DNA from 3 places in the Pseudomonas baltica genome. Region 1 is predicted to be linked to each of the others. Evidence: predicted binding sites of a transcription regulator. Region 1 holds the regulator's gene; each other region holds the start of a gene.
The links. Region 1 encodes FliA, which starts transcription of late flagellar genes. Its sites were predicted from a motif close to CTAAAGTTTNNNNNNNNNNNGCCGNTAA; they were not measured.
Positions count from the first base shown of each region.

Region 2: a site for FliA is predicted at 1,726-1,753, ahead of REH34_RS11545 (methyl-accepting chemotaxis protein). Genes of this name have one in related genera too.
Region 3: a site for FliA is predicted at 1,778-1,805, ahead of REH34_RS07570 (methyl-accepting chemotaxis protein). Genes of this name have one in related genera too.

Region 1 covers NZ_CP134771.1:1,359,687-1,362,895, reverse strand. Annotated here, with positions in the region: gene flhF (flagellar biosynthesis protein FlhF) at 1-10, shown strand, start outside; gene fleN (flagellar synthesis regulator FleN) at 132-965, shown strand; gene fliA (RNA polymerase sigma factor FliA) at 962-1,705, shown strand; gene REH34_RS05890 (chemotaxis response regulator CheY) at 1,939-2,313, shown strand; gene REH34_RS05885 (protein phosphatase CheZ) at 2,336-3,121, shown strand; gene REH34_RS05880 (chemotaxis protein CheA) at 3,167-3,209, shown strand, end outside.
Region 2 covers NZ_CP134771.1:2,615,958-2,619,166, forward strand. Annotated here, with positions in the region: gene REH34_RS11535 (hypothetical protein) at 1-477, shown strand, start outside; gene REH34_RS11540 (hypothetical protein) at 967-1,638, opposite strand; gene REH34_RS11545 (methyl-accepting chemotaxis protein) at 1,852-3,209, shown strand, end outside.
Region 3 covers NZ_CP134771.1:1,729,919-1,733,127, forward strand. Annotated here, with positions in the region: gene REH34_RS07560 (TRAP transporter permease) at 1-496, opposite strand, end outside; gene REH34_RS07565 (TAXI family TRAP transporter solute-binding subunit) at 499-1,446, opposite strand; gene REH34_RS07570 (methyl-accepting chemotaxis protein) at 1,840-3,209, shown strand, end outside.

The sequences.
Region 1 (3,209 bases):
CGCGGGTTGAGGTAAACAAACAATGAAAACGTTGCAATCCACCTGCATCGATGGTCTGCCAGGCAATCTTCAGATGATGAAGCGCAGTCAGTCGTGTGGCCTCGGTCTAAGTGACAAGGTAAAGAACGAACATGGGTAGCATGCATCCCGTACAGGTGATCGCCGTAACCGGCGGTAAAGGTGGCGTCGGCAAGACCAACGTGTCGGTGAACCTCTCACTGGCGCTGGCGGAACTTGGCCGCAGAGTCATGTTGATGGACGCCGACCTCGGTCTGGCCAACGTCGACGTGTTGCTCGGCCTGACGCCTAAACGCACGCTGGCAGACGTCATCGAAGGGCGCTGCGAGTTACGTGACGTGCTCCTGCAGGGGCCCGGCGGGATTCGTATCGTGCCGGCTGCCTCCGGGACCCAGAGCATGGTGCATCTGACGCCTGCCCAGCATGCCGGCTTGATCCAGGCCTTCAGCGACATCGGCGACAACCTCGATGTGCTGGTGATCGACACCGCAGCCGGCATCGGCGACTCGGTGGTCAGCTTTGTGCGCGCCGCTCAGGAAGTCTTGCTGGTGGTGTGCGACGAGCCCACCTCGATCACCGATGCCTACGCATTGATCAAGCTGCTCAACCGCGACTACGGCATGAATCGCTTCCGGGTCCTGGCCAACATGGCCCAGAGCCCGCAGGAAGGTCGCAACCTGTTCGCCAAGCTGACCAAGGTAACTGACCGTTTCCTCGACGTGGCCCTGCAGTATGTGGGCGCCGTGCCGTACGACGAATCGGTACGCAAGGCTGTGCAGAAACAACGTGCCGTCTACGAGGCCTTCCCGCGCTCCAAATGCGCGCTGGCCTTCAAGGCGATCGCCCAAAAGGTCGACACCTGGCCCTTGCCTGCCAACCCACGCGGGCACCTGGAGTTCTTCGTCGAACGTTTGGTTCAGCAAACCAGTGCGGGACCTGTCTCATGAGCGCAAGCGGATATCGGATGTACAACAAGGCGTCGCGCGAGTCTCAGCAGTATCAACTGATCGAGACCTACGCGCCGCTGGTCAAGCGCATCGCCTACCACCTGCTGGCGCGCCTGCCGGCCAGCGTGCAGGTCGAGGACCTGATTCAGGCCGGGATGATCGGCCTGCTTGAAGTTTCGACCAAGTACGACTCCAGCAAAGGCGCTAGTTTCGAGACCTATGCCGGTATCCGCATCCGTGGCGCCATGCTCGACGAGGTGCGCAAAGGTGACTGGGCGCCGCGTTCGGTGCATCGCAATACGCGCATGGTCAGTGACGCGATTCGTGCAATTGAAGCAAAAACCGGTCGCGACGCTAAAGATCACGAGGTTGCGGCCGAACTCCAGATGAGTCTGGATGATTATTACGGGATTCTGAACGATACCTTGGGCAGTCGCCTGTTCAGCTTCGATGATCTGTTGCAGGACGGCGAGCATGAAGGCCTGCACGAGGAGGGCGCCAGCGGTAGCCCGGAACCGTCACGCGGCCTGGAAGACGAGCGCTTTCAGGCAGCCTTGGCCGACGCCATCGCCAACTTGCCGGAACGGGAAAAACTGGTGCTGTCGCTGTACTACGACGAGGAACTCAACCTCAAGGAGATCGGCGAAGTGCTGGGGGTCAGCGAATCGCGGGTCAGCCAGCTGCACAGCCAGTGCGCGGCGCGCTTGCGCAGTCGCCTGGGTGAATGGCGGGCAAGATGAAGTATTGAAAAGGCCCGGTGGCCTGAGCCGAGCACCTGTGGGAGCAAGGCTTGCCCGCGAAGGCGTCCGTACTAACGCCTTCGCGGGCAAGCCTTGCTCCCACAGGAGGCAGCCCACGCCACAGGGTCGAAGCAACACTGCGGTCTTGATGTGAAAATAACTGGTTTTGATTGATCGCGCACCCAGGTGCTGGGTGCGTTAAAGACTGCTTGGAGGTCTACTTGGACAAGAACATGAAAATCCTCATCGTCGACGACTTTTCGACGATGCGGCGGATCATCAAGAACCTGCTGCGCGATCTGGGGTTCACCAACACCTCGGAAGCCGACGACGGCCTCACAGCGTTGCCGATGCTGCAAGCGGGCAGCTTCGACTTTCTGGTGACCGACTGGAACATGCCCGGCATGTCCGGCATCGACCTGCTGCGTCAGGTCCGCGCCGATGAACGTCTCAAAAGCCTCCCAGTGTTGATGGTGACGGCCGAAGCGAAGCGTGAACAGATCATCGAAGCTGCCCAGGCCGGCGTGAACGGCTATGTGGTCAAGCCTTTCACTGCGCAAGTGCTGAAAGAAAAAATCGAGAAGATCTTCGAGCGCGTCAACAGCTGAATGACGCCACGGGGGCAGCAGTATGGACAAGCAATCCAGTTTGGGTGACTTCGAGTCGACCCTGAAAAAGAATGCCCAGGAGTTGGTCGAACGCCTGGAACAAGGCAAGTTCGGCGAAGCGGTGCAATTGATTCACGAGTTGAACCAAACCCGTGACCGCGGCCTGTATCAGGAGATTGGCAAGCTCACCCGTGAGCTGCACAGCGCCATCGTCGACTTCCAGATCGATCCAAACATGCCACAGGCCGAAGAGGTGTCGCAGATAACCGACGCCACCGAACGGCTGTCCTATGTCGTGCGTCTGACCGATGCCGCCGCCAACCGCACCATGGACCTGGTGGAGCAAAGCACGCCGCTCGTGGGCTCGTTGGCCGACGACGCCGCCAGCCTGCGCCAGGACTGGCAGCGCTTCCAGCGCCGCGAAACTTCGCCCGATGAATTTCGCGAGCTAGTCAAGCGTGTGGACGGTTTTCTGACCCGCAGCGAAACCGATGCGCGGCAAGTCTCCTCGCACCTCAACGACATTTTGCTGGCCCAGGATTACCAGGACCTTACCGGTCAGGTGATCAAGCGGGTCACGCAAATGGTCACTGAAGTCGAAAGCAATCTGCTCAAACTGGTGCTCATGGCCAGTCAGGTTGACCGTTTTGCAGGGATCCAACACGACCATCAGCAACTGCGCGACGAAAAAGATAAAGAAAAACATCCCACCAGGGGTGAAGGTCCGCAGATTCATGCCGATAAACGTGATGACGTTGTATCCGGACAGGATGACGTCGACGATCTGCTGTCCAGCCTGGGGTTCTAGTTTCCAGATACTGATGACGGTCAACGAATTCCAGGGAGCACCCACATGAGCTTCGGCGCCGATGAAGAAATCCTTCAGGATTTCCTGG
Region 2 (3,209 bases), 1.3 Mb from region 1:
CTGGTGCTCGCGCGCAGCGACAAAGGGCGGCTTCTGGAATTGATGGTCACGCACCTTGAGACAGCCACCGACAACAACGGCTTTCCCGCCTATGGCGCCTGCAGTCAGCCCGCCGACTATACCGCCCGAGTGGAACTGAACCAGCCCCGAGGGCTGCAACAGTGCTACTGGGTCAATCACAGTGAGGCCCCCTGGCAGCAACCCGTCTATCGCGCCGCCGCCAGCCGCCTGAAGGACCGGGGTTTCAGCGTGCCTGACTCGGCGCTGGTCAGCGGTTTTCACAAGGCCACCCGCGACTTTTCAGTGACCACGCAGTACTACGCGTTTTCAGATCAACAGCCGGCAGGGACTGTGGATTGGGTGAGCAACCCGTGGAATCCGGTGCAGATCAAAAATTTCGATTCGATTCAGAAGTTTGTGAAAGCCCGTGTGGATTGGGCGATTGGGTGGTTCATGTTGGTTAATGCGATGCGTTGAGGAGAGTAGAGTACCCCTACTATCGGCGCGCCGGGAACCTGCATGAAGTGATCGCCAGGACAGCAGTCGGCGCCCATGCGCCGCGTATCCAAGGCGCATTTATTTTTCCAGTACTCCCCGATGGGAAAAACAGATGAGATGGAAAGACCTGTTGATCTGGACACCCTCAGCTCTGTTCCTGGCTTGGTGGCGCGTGTCCCTCTGGGTACATGATCGCCTGGGTTGCCATGGCGGCAAAAGTATCTCGTCAGCCTGTATGTGGAACGGCACGGACATACAAGGCTGGATCGGCGCAGGAATGTTCTTCGGGATGGTGTTCTTCATCGTATCTACACCGATAACCGCGATCATCCAATTGGAGATATGGATGCGCCGCTTGGAAAAAAAGCTGGCTTCGCGTGTTGCTCGGACATAAGGCGATGGGCAGGTGACTTTCCAGTTCGGAGCCGTCACGTGTGCCGGTTGAGCTACCAGCGCATAGCTGGACGCTCAGAACCACCGCCCAAACGCTCCACGCCCTCGCACGATGCGCCATATCAGCCCCGTACTGACCAGCGCTGCAACTATCAGCATCAGCAAGTCATGGGAAAAGTAAATTCCAAACTCGAGCGGCTGATGTGCCCAACCGAGCGTTTGCAAAAAGGGCTCCCGACGGGATCCAGTGTTCCATACAAACTGCAGATCCGCCCACGCCTTACTGACATCTTTAAAGGTGTCGAACGTGAGCGGCACTGAAACCAGCAATCCGAACGTGGAATACATCTTCACCCGATACTCGGGGATGCGCACTTTCTCGATGGCGGCCAGTGGGTCCGGGGAGGCTTTCCATTCTTCAGGCAGAACAATCCGGCACGCCTCGGGATTTTTCCTGGCGCACCATACCGACACCGTATCGCCCACAGAAAAACGCACGACAGCCTCTCGGAGCCTGTAGTCGTCACTGCGATCCAGCGTGTCTGCCCAGGATTTATGAAACCGCGAGCCGCCCACTGAATAGCTGAAGGTCAGTAGCGGGAGCCCGGCGGTTTTACCCTCCAGATACGTGATCCGACCATCGACCGTATAGCCGTCCTTGGGACGCCTGCGTGCAATGCCCAGCCATATGGTCACGACGCAGATGATAACGGGGGAGAAACCCAAGATGATGTCGAGAACTTCCATGCGCGTTCGCTGAATAGATGGCTTGATCGAAAATGTCGGCGGCGGTAACAAAAGCTTGAGTTCCAGCCCCTATATTCGACGAAACGGCTAAAGACTTTCAGCGCCCAGCCGACTAGATATTGTGGTGGTCTGACACGACTGCCTTGCAGATCACCCCAAGATTTCTTGCCCCAAACGACTGCCCAACGCACTCCCAGCCCGAGCGAAAAACCCATGTTTTTGAGAAATATAAAAATCGCCGCCAGAGCCTTCATCGGCTTCGCCGCTATCGCGCTGCTGAGTGTGTTCCTAGGCCTGTTCGCGTTGAAGCAGATCAACGTAGTCCAGTCCGAAGCCTCAGACATTCAGAACAACTGGATGCAACGCGTCCGAATCCTGGCACTCGCCAACGCCTCGCTCGATCGTTATCGCCTGGGGGAAATGGCGCACATCCTGTCGTCGGCCGATGCGGACATGCAGACCTACGAAGATAAATCCGCCGGCCGCCTGAAAGCCGTCAAAGAACAACTGACCCAATACGCCGCGCTCCTCACGACCGCCGACGAAAAGTCGCGCCTCGATGTATTCAACCAGAGCCTCGACGCCTACGCGAAGAACCACACCGAAATGCTCAAACGCTCGCGCTCCGGCGACAAAGCCGGTGCCGTGGACTTCCTCAACAGCATTCGGCCAAGCTATGAGCAGATGACCAAGAACTTCGATCAATTGATCGAGTTGGCCAACAAAGGCGCAGAGCAAGCCGGCAAGCAATCCGTTGACGCTTACCAACACGCCGTCAGCGGCATCGCCATCGTTATCGTGCTCGTGAGTGCCGGTACCATTCTGGTGGCCTGGCTGCTGACCAAAAGCATTACCGGCCCCATCATCGAAGCGGTTCACGTGGCTGAAACCATTGCCAAGGGCGACCTTACCCACCCGATCAATCCCACCGGCAACGACGAAGCCACGCGCCTGCTGCGCGCCCAGGAAACCATGCGCAACAGCCTGGTGCAGACTCTCAAGCAAATCACCGGCTCATCCAACCAGCTCGCCGCCGCCGCCGAAGAACTCAATGCCGTGACCGCCGAGGGCAGCCGGGGCTTGCAAGAGCAACACGGTGAAATCGAACAGGCAGCCACGGCCGTCACCGAGATGACCACCGCCATTGAAGAAGTCGCACGCAACGCCGCATCGACCTCCGACCTGTCCCAGGAATCACGCAGCATCGCCCTGAAAGGCCAGCAGCGCATGGTCGAAGCGTTGAACGCCATCAGGGCGCTGACCCGCGGCGTGGAAGTCAGCTCCGGGCAGGTCGGCGGCCTGGCCACACAAGCCAAGGATATCGGCAAAGTACTGGACGTTATCCGCACCATCGCCGAACAAACCAACTTGCTGGCCCTCAACGCCGCCATCGAAGCCGCCCGCGCGGGTGAGGCCGGCCGTGGTTTCGCCGTGGTCGCCGACGAAGTGCGCGCCCTCGCCCACCGCACGGCGCAGTCGACGCAAGAGATTGAACAGATGATTGGCAGTATTCAGGCCAACACCGCCAGCACCGTGAATACCATGCTCGATAGCAGCAATATGACCCAGCA
Region 3 (3,209 bases), 370 kb from region 1:
CGAAGGCCAGTTGGTTGATTAACTGGTCTAGATCGTAACCGCGATGCGCCAGATCGCCCGGCAGGTACTGGCCTAACAACGCATAGGCGATGAACAGCGCGCAAATCATCGGCAGGGCCAGGCCCATCTGCCGCCGGGCAGCTTCGAATACCAGCACCACCAGCACCGCACCGATCCACAGGTCGGCGCCGGTGAGGTCGCCGGAACGCTGGATCAGGTCGGCTTCGAAAAACTGCTGGTAGGCGGCGGTCCCAATGGCGGCCAGCGCCAAAAGCCAACCCCAGGCACGGGCAGTGACGCTCTGGCCCGCCGCCGGTACGGCGAGGTAGACCATCACCAGCAGAAAGCCCACATGCAGCGCGCGCAGCACTTGGCTGGAGAAGGGATGGAACGCCGCCGTGACGATCTGGAAAGTTGAAAATGCGATAGCGATGATGAATAGCACGCGCGTCCAGGGCGGCGCTGTGATGGGGGCCTGCTGCTCGACTTCAGTCATGCTCACAGCGCTCCAACTTCTTCATAGTAACGCTTGGCGCCGGGGTGCAATTCGATCGGCAGGTGCTGGGCGGCATTCTTTACATCAATCGATTTGACGGCGGAATGGGCGTTGCCGAGGCGCGGCAGGTTCTCGAACATCAAGCGAGTCATTTGATAGGCCGTGTCGTCGGACACCCCGGTGTGGCTGACCAGAATGTTGTTGATGGCCACGGTCGGTACGTCGGCGTCCTGGCCGTCGTAGGTCCCGGCGGGAATGGGCATGGCCTGGTAGGCCGGATCGTCGATGGCAGCCACGACCTCGGCAGGTATCGGCACGAAGCGGATCGGCACGCTGGCCGCCAGGTCGCGGATCGCCGCCATGCCGAGGCCGGAAGATTGCAAGGTGGCATCGAGCTGGCGGTTCTTGATCAGCTCGACCGATTCGGCGTAGGCCAAAAACTGCACCTGCGCCATGTCGGCGTAGCTCATGCCCGCCGCCGCGAGGATAGCCCGAGCGTTGAGTTCGGTGCCGGATTTCGGCGCCCCGACCGAAATGCGCTTACCTTTGAGGTCCTCCAGGCGAGTGATGCCTGACTGCTGGCTGGCGACAATCTGGATGTAGTTGGGGTAGACATTGGCGATGGCGCGCAGCTTGTCCAATGGCTGCTTGAAGCCGGCTTCGGCAACGCCGCGGCGGGCATCGCCGACCGAATCGCTGAGGGCCAGGGCCAGCTCGCCGCGGCCGTTCTGCAGCAGGTTGAGGTTCTCGACCGAAGCCTTGGTGGCCTGCACCGTCACCTTCACGTCGGCGATGTTCTGCCCGTAGATCTGTGAGAGGCCGACCCCGATGGGGTAATAGACCCCGCTGGTGCCGCCCGTAAGGATGTTGATAAACGTCGGGCCGGCTTGCGCGCCCAGGCCGAAGGTGGACAGCGCCAGGGCAACTAGAAGGTGACAGAAGAGTTTCATCGGTTGCGCTCCATTGGATTTATTATGCCGAAGTGCATTCGATTGAATGCCACTCGTTAACGGAAGCGGAATCTATATCAGGAATGAACCTCAGGAAAAAGCACGGAAATATCTAGTAAAAACTAGGTTTTTCAGCAAAAATCAGATAGTTCTTATTTACATTTTCCAATTCTTGGCTGAACTAAAATAAAGTCAATCGAATAGATTGTTCGATACCCGGCGGGCTGGACCCACTTGAAAAGGTTCGAATAACCCATCAGATCATTTGCCCTGCCAAAAAGAATAATTCACCTGCGGTGGTCGAGTTTCATAGAGATATTCATCTGGATGACTAAAGGTGAAACGATTCATGTCGATACCTTGGGTTAATTACTTTCTTGACGGGCCACCCGCATGAATCTGAGAAACCTCAACATCGCTCCCCGTTCTTTGCTTTGCTTCGGCTTTTTCGCCGTGCTGATCACGGCGCTAGGGTTGTTCTCGCTGCAGCAGGCTGTAGGTCTGAAGGAGGCGCGCGAGACGTTGCAGAACAACGTGTTGCCAACCATTCAGGCCATCGCGGCGATCAAGAGCGACCTGCTGACCATCCGTCTGGGCAATACCAATCTGCGTACCGCGCAGGATGCTGACAGTATTGCTGCGGCGCAAAAGCGCATCACCCAAGGCCGTAGCGATCTGGAAGCCGATACCCAAAAGCTCAAGCCGCTGCTGATCACTGAGCGTGGCCAGGCGGCGTACAGCGATATGGAAAGCCATATGCGCGCTTACCTGGCGGTGCATTCGCGTTATCTGGATGCTGTGGCGCACAAGCGTGACGACTTGATCAGCAGCTTGACCGCGCCGTCTGGCGAGCAGACGCAGGCCGCCGATGCGCTGGCCAAGGACATCGCCAACATTACCCATCTGGCAGATCTCAAGTCGGCAGAATCCGACGCCCGCGCCGACGATACCTACACGCAAACGCGCAACGTGACCATCGCCGCGATTATCGTCGCCCTTGCCGCGACCCTGGGTTTGGCCGCGCTGTTCACCCGCAGCCTGGTGGCGCCGATCGCCAAGGCACTGGCAGTGGCCGAGCAGATCGCCGCTAACGATTTGAGCAAGCCGATCGATGTCGAGGGCCGTGACGAGCCGGGCCGCTTGTTGGTGGCGCTGTCGGTGATGCAGCAGAACCTGCGCCGCACTTTGGGCGAGCTGGGCGATTCATCGAACCAGTTGGCTTCGACCTCCGAAGAGATGACCGCCGTGACTGAGGATTCGCTGCGCGGCGTGCAGCGTCAGAACGACGAGATCAACCAGGCCGCGACCGCCATCAATCAGATGAGCGCTGCGGTGGAAGAAGTAGCGCGTAATGCGGCAGCGGCTTCGACGGCCGCGCGCGATTCCAGCCAGTCGGCAGAAAACGGCCGTCAGCGTGTAGGTGAAACCGTCAACGTGATCAACGAGCTGCATGCGGCAGTGGGCGCGACCGCGGTCGAGATCGATGGCCTGGCGGTGCAGGTGCAGGGCATCAGCGGCGTGCTGGATGTGATCCGCGGGATTGCCGAGCAGACCAACCTGTTGGCGCTCAACGCGGCGATCGAAGCGGCGCGCGCCGGTGAGGCCGGGCGCGGTTTTGCGGTGGTGGCGGATGAGGTGCGGGCCTTGGCGCATCGCACGCAGCAGTCGACGGCTGAAATCGAAAAGATGGTCGATTCGATCCAGGGCGGTGCCAGCAAGGCGGTCACGGCCATGGGCCATAGCAGCGAGCGCGCGCGGGCCAG